Regions from separate parts of the Streptomyces kanamyceticus genome, predicted to be linked through region 1. Evidence: riboswitches for the same ligand, from Rfam matches in the RefSeq annotation. Region 1 holds a riboswitch; each other region holds the start of a gene.
The links. A riboswitch is a leader RNA that binds a small molecule or an ion and turns the genes downstream of it on or off. The one in region 1 is predicted to bind S-adenosylmethionine.

Region 1 (3,267 bases):
CGCCGCGGCGGACGCCAGGCCCCTGCCCACGTGCCCGGCGTCGATCCAGTAGCCGAGGTTCCCGCTGCGGACCGGGCCGAGCACGATGTTCGACAGGGCGGCGTGCCCGAGGATCTCACCGCCACCGACGAGCACCCAGTGCGCCGACCGGCCCGCGCGGCCCTCCTCCAACTGCACCCGGAGCCGGTCGCTCTGGCCCTGTGCGGTGAAGAAGGCGGCGGGCCGGTCCGGGTCCCAGGGTTCGAGGTGGGCGCGGTTGCGCCGGTAGGCGCGGGCGAGCGCGTCCGCGTCGTCGAGCGTGACCGGCCGTATGAGGACGTCTGACGTGAGGGAGACCTCTCCACTGATCATGCGTCCAGATTACGAGGGGTCGCCCCTGGCCACCCGGCCCCGGGCCACCCGGCCGCCGCGGTCAGCGGCCGCCCGCGACCCGCAGGACCGTGCCCGTCGCATAGGAGGCGTCGGCGGAGAGCAGCCAGGAGACGGCCGCCGCGATCTCCTCCGGATGGCCCGAGCGCCCCATCGGAATGCCGTCGGCGAGCTTCGCGGGGCGCTCCGGGTCCGCGTGGAACTCGGTCCAGATGACGCCCGGGGCAACGGCGTTGACGCGGATGCCGTCCGCCGCGACCTCCTTGGCCAGGCCGACGGTCAGCGTGTCGACGGCGCCCTTGGCCGCCGCGTAGTGCACGTACTCGCCGGGGGCGCCGAGGGTGGCGGCCGCGGACGAGATGTTCACGATCACGCCGCCGCCGTTCGCCTTCAGGTCCCGCACCGCGCGCCGGGCGCAGAGCAGGTAGCCGAGGACGTTCACGTCGAGCGCGCGGCGCATGCCCTCGGCGTCGGCGTCGGCGAGCGGCCCGACGGGGCCGCTCACACCCGCGTTGTTCACCAGGCCCGTGACCGGGCCGAGCTCGGCGGCCGCGGTGTCGAAGAGCCGGTCGACGGCGGCCTCGTCGGCGGTGTCGACCTGGACGGTGACGCAGCGGCGGCCCGCGGCGCGGACGGTCTCGGCCGCCTTCGCCGCCGCGGCCTCGTCGGAGCGGTAGCCGATGACGACGTCGTGCCCTTCCCGGGCGAGACGGGCGCTGACAGCCGCGCCGATGCCGCGGCTGCCGCCGGTGACGACGGTGACGGATGGGTGCTGCACGGGGGACCTCCGGCTCTGGGTGGCTGACTGTCGCGCCGCCCGGACGCGGGGATCGCCCTCGTCCGGCACGGCGTCATCCTACGGAGCGGTGATCTTCGTCAGCGGCCCGGGGCGGCGGGCTCCGCGTCGGGTGCCACGCAGACCAGCGTGGTGGCGACGGTGTCGCGCCGCAGCCGGAGCAGGTTCCAGCGGGGCTGCCACTGGGCGAGGCCCCGGTGCTCGCGCAGCAGGCCGCGCAGCCGCCCCGGGTCGTGCGTCCACAGCGTGGCGGGCACGCCCCGGGTCGGGCCGAGCACGTGGAGGGCGATGCGGCCGTCGTCCCGTACGTCGTGCGAGGAGAGCAGCACGTCGACCAGGGGTCCCGGGTCCTTGGCGCTGTTACGGGCCTGGATCCAGTGGACCTGGTGTCCTGGCGTGCGGGTGTCGCAGGTGTCGTGGTCGCAGATGCCGCGCGGGTGCGTCATGGAGCGCCTCCGGAGTCGTGGACCCCGGGAACTGCCTGCCCCGGTGATCCGCCGTTCCCCGCGCGCCTCGCGCGGGGCGGGTCGTCACCCGGGGCACCCGCGACGGAGCGGGGTGCCGTCCAGCTAGCCGGGGCTTGACGCTGGAACTCGTGACCCGCCCCGACCGTAACACGGTGCCTACTGGGGCGTCGCCGGAGTAACGGCGTCCTCCGGAGCGGCCGCCTCCGCGGGCAGACTGTCCATGAAGGAGCTCACCGAGAACACCGCGTTGCCGGGTCCCGCGGGGCCGTAACCGGGCGGCGAGGAGAGCCCGTTGGCCTCCATCGTGGCGCGGTAGGCCTCAAGGAGGCGCACGTGGTACTCCAGCGGCGCGCCCTGCGGATTGGCCTTGCCGAGCGGCGTGGTGGGCTCGGGGCACCACGTGGTGAAGCGGGGCGTGATGCCGCGCGACATGAAGTACTGCAGGCCCTCGACGGTGGAGTCGATGGCCTCGCCGACCGTCTTGAACCCGAAGGGCTCCGCCATCTCCACGCCCGCCACGAAGTTCGGGATGACGTTGCGCGGCCCGAAGACCTCGGCGGAGTCCAGGATGCGGCGGTGCCACTCGTCACGGCCGACGTAGCGCTCCTTGCCGGGGCAGTAGCGCTCGAACAGGTACGGGTCCCACACCTCGTAGTTGGGGTGGTAGATCCGCACTCCGTAGTCGTGGAAGCGCTGCACGTCCTCCTTGGGCAGGGCCTGGGCGACGACCTTGCCGATCCAGCGGCCGGGGAAGCGCTCCTCGATGGCCTTCGCGTACTGCCCGTAGAAGTCGGCCTCGTCCTTGCCCTGGAGCTGCGTGGTGATGGCGCCGCCGGTGAGCGTGTACGCGGTGGAGGACTTCGTGGTGTCGTACTTGTCGATGATGGCGAGGGCCTCGAGGACCTCGTCCATCGGCTTCACGCCGGTGTAGGGGCGGCCCGCCGCCTTCTGCTGGCGCCAGTTGTGGTTGATGTCGCAGTACTGGCACTCCTCCTTGGCGCCGAAGTACTGGCAGACCCGGAAGACCGTCAGATAGATCAGGTAGCCCCACTGGATGGTGGGCGCCACCTCCATCACGGACTTGCCGTTCTCCAGGGTGTGCCGGTAGTAGTCCGGCATCGGCGGCAGGCCGACGTCGGAGATCCGCGCGCCGTCCAGGTAGAGGCCGAGCACTCCGTCGTCGTCGGCCGCGACCCGGTAGGGCGACGCCGGGTTCACGCGGACCGAGACGACGGTGCGCCGCAGCTCGTAGGGGCCGCCGGTGAGGACGATCTCCTCGGGCGGGCGGCGCAGGGCGGCGGCGCCCAGTTCGGGCAGGGTGCCGTGGTCGAAGGAGAAGATGAAGTACGACTTCGGCTTGACCTCGCCGCCCTCGTTGTCGCTGAGCGCCGACTCGTCGAAGGCGATCCCGCCGCGCAGCAGGTCCTCCTTGATCACGGCTTCCCGCGGCACGTTCGGGAACCGCTCCATGAGTGACTCGATGAGCTCGGTACGGTTCTCGCTGCGGCTTGGCATGGGCCGGGCACCTCGGATCCTTGTCGTCAATCTGTCCCGACCACGCTAATACCCGCCCGATCCGGTCCGGATCCGACTCCGGTCTCAGGGCCCGTACGCCGCAGGTCTAGGCTCCGGGTG
Region 2 (3,267 bases), 4.5 Mb from region 1:
CTGACCCACATAAATGGGCAATGTAGGCAAAACGCATGATCAGCCGTGGTTACGCCACGCGACGATGTGCATACTCGGCGATATCGGACATAGGGGGGCGTTCCTCGGTGTCCACCGGATACGTCCTCGGCTCGAACCCGTGCTCGCCCCGGACGAACTGCGTCAGCTCCGGGCGTCCGAGATGGCCGCGCGCGAGCCGCAGCTGCGCGGTCCGGTAGATCGCCGCCGCCATCCGGCCCAGCGCCTGCCCGTCCTGGTGCCGGTGCTTGCGCACCCCGACGTCGACCTGCGCGAGCGCGTCCAGGCCCACCGTGTGCAGCGCGTCGACGAGCAGACCGAGCTCCACGCCGTACCCGACGGGGAACGGCAGCCGTTCGAGCAGGGACCTGCGGGCCGCGTACTCGCCGCCCAGCGGCTGGACGAAGCCCGCCAGCTGGGGCCAGTGCATGTTCAGGAGCGGCCGCGCCATCAGCTCGGTCACCCGGCCGCCCTGCCCCGCGGCCGCGCCCAGCGGACGGTCGTACATCGCCTTCACGAAGTGCACGTCGGGGTCGGTCAGGAGCGGGCCCACGATCCCCGAGACGAAGTCCGCGGAGAACTCCCGCAGGTCCGCGTCGACGAACGCCACGACGTCACCGTGCGTCGCCAGGAGCGAGCGCCACAGCACCTCGCCCTTGCCCGGCACGGCCGGGATGCGCGGCAGGATCTCGTCCCGGTGCACGACCCGGGCGCCCGCCTTCCGCGCGACCTCCGCCGTACGGTCACCGGAGCCGGAGTCGATCACCACGAGCTCGTCGACGAGCGGAGTCCGCGCCATCAGCTCCCGCCGGATCACCTCGACGATCCCGCCGACCGTCGCCTCCTCGTCGAGCGCGGGAAGGACGACGCTCACCGAGGTGCCCGACGCGCGTTTCGCGGCGAGCAGACGCTCCGGTGAACGGTCGGCGACGGACCAGGAACGCCTGCTCAGCCAGCGCTCGACTTCTTGCAGCACGGTCGACGGCTCCTCACTGCCACGCCGCGGCAGCGGCACATTGTTACCTTCGTCTCGCGGTACGGACGACTATCTCAAGGGTCCGGGGCTTCGGTTACAGTCTTGAACAACGCCGGTGACCATCGCATGTCGGGGTCACCGCCCCGTTGAGATCAACAACTGAAACCCACAATCGAATACCGCTCATCCAGAGGGGCAGAGGGATACGGCCCGTTGAAGCCCCGGCAACCATCCCGCCGACCGCGCACGCGAGGTCTCGGTGGGGAAGGTGCCAATTCCGTCTCGCGGCGAGATGCGTCGCGAGGAAGATGAGGAGAAAGGGCCTCGCCTCCATGGCTGTGCAGACCGTCGCCACCGAAAGCACCACCACCCCCGTAGACCTCGGCCCCGCATCGGGCCTTGCGTGCCGGGAGTGCGGCACCAAGTTCCCGCTCGGACCGATCTTCGCCTGCGTCGAGTGTTTCGGACCCCTCGAAGTCGCCTACGACCTGCCGCTCGGTGACCCCGAAGCCCTCCGCGCCCGCATCGAGGCGGGCCCCGCCAACATCTGGCGCTACGCCCCGCTCCTGCCCGTCCCCGCCGACGTGGCCGACAAGCCGAACCTCAACCCCGGCTGGACCAAGCTCGTCAAGGCCGACAACCTCGCCGCCGAACTCGGCGTCGAACAGGGCAAGTTGTTCGTCAAGGACGACTCGGGCAACCCGACCCACTCCTTCAAGGACCGCGTCGTCGCGCAGGCGCTCGAAGCGGCGCGCGCCTTCGGCTTCACCACCCTGTCGTGCTCCTCCACCGGCAACCTCGCCGGTGCCGTCGGCGCCGCCGCGGCCCGCGCGGGCTTCCGCTCCTGCGTGTTCATCCCGCACGACCTGGAGCAGGGCAAGGTCGTCATGGCCGCGGTCTACGGCGGCGAGCTCGTCGGCATCGAGGGCAACTACGACGACGTGAACCGCTTCTGCTCCGAGCTCATCGGCGACCCGCTCGGCGAGGGCTGGGGCTTCGTCAACGTCAACCTGCGGCCGTACTACGGAGAGGGCTCCAAGACCCTCGCGTACGAGATCTGCGAGCAGCTCGGCTGGGTCCTGCCCGACCAGCTGGTCATCCCGATCGCCTCGGGCTCGCAGCTCACGAAGATCGACAAGGGCCTGAAGGAGCTCATCGCGCTCGGCCTGGTCGAGGACAAGCCCTACAAGATCTTCGGCGCGCAGGCGGAGGGGTGCTCCCCGGTGTCCGCGGCGTTCAAGGCGGGCCACGACGTCGTACGCCCGCAGAAGCCGAACACCATCGCCAAGTCGCTCGCCATCGGCAACCCGGCGGACGGGCCCTACGTGCTCGACATCGCGCGGCGCACGGGCGGTGCGGTGGAGGACGTGAACGACGAGCAGGTCGTCGACGCGATTGAGCTGCTCGCTCGGAGTGAGGGGATCTTCGCGGAGACCGCCGGGGGCGTGACGGTCGGTGTCACCAAGAAGTTGGTCGAGGCAGGGCTCATCGATCCTTCGCTCACCACGGTGGTGCTGAACACCGGGGACGGGCTGAAGACTCTCGACGCGGTCGCCGAGAGGTCTCAGGCGACCGCCACGATCAAGCCGAGCCTCGATGCGTTTCGCTCCGCGGGTCTGTCCGGCTGACCTTCCCCGCGGGTCGGCTGTGGCTGGTCGCGCAGTTCCCCGCGCCCCTTTCAGGGGCGCCCTCCCTTCGTACCGCTGAGGTGAATCCCATGAGCGTCAACGTCCGCATCCCCACCATTCTCCGCACTTACACCTCCGGCCAGGCGGAGGTCGCCGCCGAGGGGGCCACGCTGGGTGAGGTCATCGCCGATCTGGAGAAGAACCACACCGGCATCGCCGCCCGCGTCCTGGACGACCAGGGCAAGCTGCGTCGTTTCGTGAATGTCTATGTGAACGACGACGACGTCCGTTTCGAGCAGGGTCTGGAGACCGCCACTCCGGACGGTGCCGGTGTCTCGATCATTCCGGCGGTGGCCGGAGGCTGAGCTTCCGCAGGCAAGAGCACGCAGCGTCATCCGAATTGCCCCCTCCGCGAGAGAAACGGAGGGGGCAATTCTGCATGGTTGAGCGCGGTACAGTTGGGAACAGTGCTTCGCCGTTAGTGCCGAGCGCATATACGAAGTCGGCCCGGAGCCGACAAGAAGTAGCCAAAGCGTGCAGTCCATTTGGGTCCTTTGCGGCATTTGCCCGGCCCGACTTGCCCTGAACTCCGGCAAATTCTCCAGATATTTCCGATCGTACGTGCCCAGAATTCTCGTCCGATTG
Region 3 (3,267 bases), 6.3 Mb from region 1:
CGTGACCAGAGCGCCGACGACACCGCCTGGGCCATGGACCGCATCATGCGCGGCGAGGCCACCGACGCGCAGATCGCGGGCTTCGTGGTCGCGCTGCGCGCCAAGGGCGAGACCGTCGAGGAGATCTCGGGGCTCGTACGGACGATGTACGAGCACGCCAACGTGATCGAGGTGCCGGGGGAGACCGTCGACATCGTCGGGACCGGCGGCGACGGGGCCAAGACCGTCAACATCTCGACCATGTCCGCGATCGTCGTCGCGGGCGCGGGGGCGAAGGTCGTCAAGCACGGCAACCGCGCCGCCTCCAGTGCCTCGGGCTCCTCCGACGTACTCGAAAAGCTCGGGGTGAACCTGGAGCTGCCGCTGCACCGGGTCGTCGAGGTCGCGGAGGAGGCGGGGATCACCTTCTGCTTCGCGGTGAAGTTCCACCCGGCGCTGCGGCACGCGGGCGCGGCGCGCGGCCAGTTGGGGATCAGGACCGTCTTCAACCTGCTCGGTCCGCTCACCAATCCGGCGAAGGTGCGGGCCCAGGCGGTCGGCGTCGCCGATCCGCGGATGGCGCCCATCGTGGCGGGCGTCTTCGCCGAGCGCGGGCACTCCTCGCTCGTCTTCCGCGGCGACGACGGACTCGACGAGCTCACGACGACGGGCACCTCCCGCGTCTGGGTGGTGCGCGACGGCGTCGTGCGCGAGGAGTCCTTCGACCCGCGGGACGTCGGCATCGACCTGGTGGAGATCTCCGCGCTGCGCGGCGCGGACGCCTCGTACAACGCGGAGGTCGCGCTGCGCCTCCTGGACGGCGAGACCGGGCCCGTACGGGACGCGGTGCTGCTCAACTCGGCCGCGGCGCTGGTGGCCCTGAAGCCGACAGACGAGCCGTTCGCGGAGCAGATCAGGGCCGGTATGGCGCGGGCCGCCGAGTCCATCGACTCCGGGTCCGCCAAGCGGGCCCTGGAGCGCTGGGTGGCGGCCAGCAACCGCTGAGCGCGCCGCAGGTGTGACGCACGGCGCAGTCCGGATCCTGGACTGCGCCTTGCGCGCCGAAGATCGTGTGGCAGGATGCTGCACAGGTCATGAGTGACAGCGACTACGGCCCCGGCCCGCTGTCCGGCAACCCTCCGTCCGTGGCGGGGTGCCCCGGGTGAAGACCAGGTCGTACGCAGCAAGGCGTATGGCAAGCGCGGACCCCTCGCAACCCTGGGGTCCTGGTCCTCAAGGGAGCAGTCTCGTGAGCAAGCGAATGCGATAGGGCCTTCGGCCCCTTTTGTCGTACCCCTCCGCCCGGCGAAGAGCGCCGCGCGTTGAGGCAACACCCGTACGCAGGGCGGCAGTTGTGCTGCCGTGCTGCCGCGCGGGATCTTACGCAGCTGTTCCGCCATGCCCGCAGGGAGACTTCGTCATGTCCGCACGCCCCGCTGCCGCCCAGATCGCCTCCGCCGCCTCCGCCACCGAGTCCGCCGACCCCTGCTGTGCCGCGCCGCTGCCGGTGCTCGGCCGGGACGTCACCGTGCCGCTGGTCACCGGTGGCGAGGTGACGTACGCGGCGCTCGACTACGCGGCGAGCGCGCCCGCCCTGCAGCGGGTCTGGGACGACGTGGCGGCCTACGCCCCGTACTACGGCAGCGTGCACCGCGGGGCCGGGTACCTCTCGCAGCTCTCCACCGACCTCTTCGAGAACTCCCGCACCACCGTCGCCGAGTTCCTCGGGTGCCGCGAGGACGACCAGGTGATCTTCACGCGGTCGACCACCGACTCGCTGAACCTGCTCGCCGCCGCGCTCCCCGCCGACTGCCAGGTCTTCGTCTTCGAGACCGAGCACCACGCCTCGCTGCTGCCGTGGCGGGACGCGCGGGTGACCTACCTGAACGCGCCGCGCACTCCGGACGAGGCCGTGCAGACGCTGGAGCGCGCCCTTGCCGACCGTGACCCCTACGGCCCGGCGCTCGTCTGCGTGACCGGTGCCTCCAACGTCACCGGTGAGCTGTGGCCGGTGCGCGAGCTGGCGGCGGCCGCGCACGCGCACGGCGCCCGGATCGTGCTCGACGCCGCGCAGCTCGCGCCCCACCACCCCGTCTCCATCGACGAGTTGGACGTGGACTGGGTCGCCTTCTCCGGGCACAAGCTGTACGCGCCCTTCGGGTCCGGCGTGCTCGCGGGACGCTCCGACTGGCTGCGCGGCGCCGAGCCGTACCTCGCGGGCGGCGGGGCCTCGCGGAAGGTGGCGCGGCGCGCCGACGGCGGCGTGGACGTGGAGTGGCACGACAGCGCCGCGCGGCACGAGGCAGGGTCGCCCAACGTCATCGGCGTCTACTCCATCGCCGCCGCCTGCAAGGCGCTCACCGAGGCCGGTTTCGACGAACTGGTCGCCCGGGAGCGGCACTTGATCGCGAAGGTGCGCGAGGGACTCGCCGAGGTGCCCGCGGTGCGCGTGCTCTCGCTCTTCGGTGACGACGCGCCGCGCGTGGGCGTCATCTCCTTCGTCGTGGACGGCTGGAACAGCTCGCACTTCGCCGCCGCGCTCTCCGCCGAGTACGGCATCGGCGTACGCGACGGTCTCTTCTGCGCCCACCCGCTGGTGCGCACCCTGCTGGGCAGCGAGCCCGACGAGCCCGGCGAGTGCGGCGCGCCCGAGGCCGCGCCCGGCGAGAAGTCGCTGAACGCCATCCGGGTGAGCTTCGGCGCCGGTACCCCCGACGAGCACGTCGAGCGCTTCGTGCGCGCCGTCAAGGAGCTGGTGGCCGACGGCGCGCGGTGGAGCTACCGCACCGAGGACGGGCGCTGCGTGCCGGACACCAGCGTGGCCGCCTGACCCGGCAGGCGCGCGCCGAGCTGGATCATCCGCAGGGCCCGCTCGGTCGCGTCGGTGAGGAACTCGCCGCCCCTGCCGAGCGCCTCGGTCAGCGAGACGGGGGCGGGCAGGATCGCGCTGTAGGCGTCGACACCGGCGGCCCGTACGTGGTGCGCGCCCTGGCCGATCGTGCCCGCGAGCACCAGGACCGGGCGGTCGAACAGCTTGGCGCGGCGGGCCACCTCGGCGGGGATCTTGCCGCGCGGGGTCTGGTGGTCGAGGGCGCCCTCGGCCGTCACGACCAGGTCGGCGCGGGCGAGCCTGGCGTCCAGGTCGAGCTGGTCGAGCAGCACGTCGAAGCGGGGGAGCAGCGCGGCGCCGAGGGCCGCGAGGCCGGCGCCGAGTCCGCCCGAGGCGCCCGTGCCGGGGCCCAGCGAGAGGTCTGACGTGACGCGCAGGTCGCGCGTCAGGACGTACGC

Region 2: it holds a riboswitch for S-adenosylmethionine, as region 1 does, so the genes downstream of both, thrC (threonine synthase) here and CP970_RS03745 (hypothetical protein) in region 1, are expected to answer to the same signal.
Region 3: it holds a riboswitch for S-adenosylmethionine, as region 1 does, so the genes downstream of both, CP970_RS31810 (aminotransferase class V-fold PLP-dependent enzyme) here and CP970_RS03745 (hypothetical protein) in region 1, are expected to answer to the same signal.

The regions. Positions count from the first base shown of each region.
Region 1 covers NZ_CP023699.1:1,046,915-1,050,181, forward strand. Annotated here, with positions in the region: gene CP970_RS03735 (GNAT family N-acetyltransferase) at 1-351, opposite strand, end outside; gene CP970_RS03740 (SDR family NAD(P)-dependent oxidoreductase) at 413-1,147, opposite strand; gene CP970_RS03745 (hypothetical protein) at 1,246-1,611, opposite strand; SAM riboswitch class IV at 1,657-1,766, opposite strand; gene CP970_RS03750 (radical SAM protein) at 1,789-3,147, opposite strand; gene CP970_RS03755 (alpha/beta fold hydrolase) at 3,254-3,267, opposite strand, start outside.
Region 2 covers NZ_CP023699.1:5,538,502-5,541,768, forward strand. Annotated here, with positions in the region: gene CP970_RS23800 (DUF7927 domain-containing protein) at 1-11, opposite strand, end outside; gene CP970_RS23805 (glucosyl-3-phosphoglycerate synthase) at 50-994, opposite strand; SAM riboswitch class I at 1,175-1,309, shown strand; gene thrC (threonine synthase) at 1,303-2,622, shown strand; gene CP970_RS23815 (MoaD/ThiS family protein) at 2,712-2,987, shown strand.
Region 3 covers NZ_CP023699.1:7,355,589-7,358,855, forward strand. Annotated here, with positions in the region: gene trpD (anthranilate phosphoribosyltransferase) at 1-984, shown strand, start outside; SAM riboswitch class IV at 1,070-1,187, shown strand; gene CP970_RS31810 (aminotransferase class V-fold PLP-dependent enzyme) at 1,400-2,809, shown strand; gene CP970_RS31815 (glycerate kinase family protein) at 2,758-3,267, opposite strand, start outside.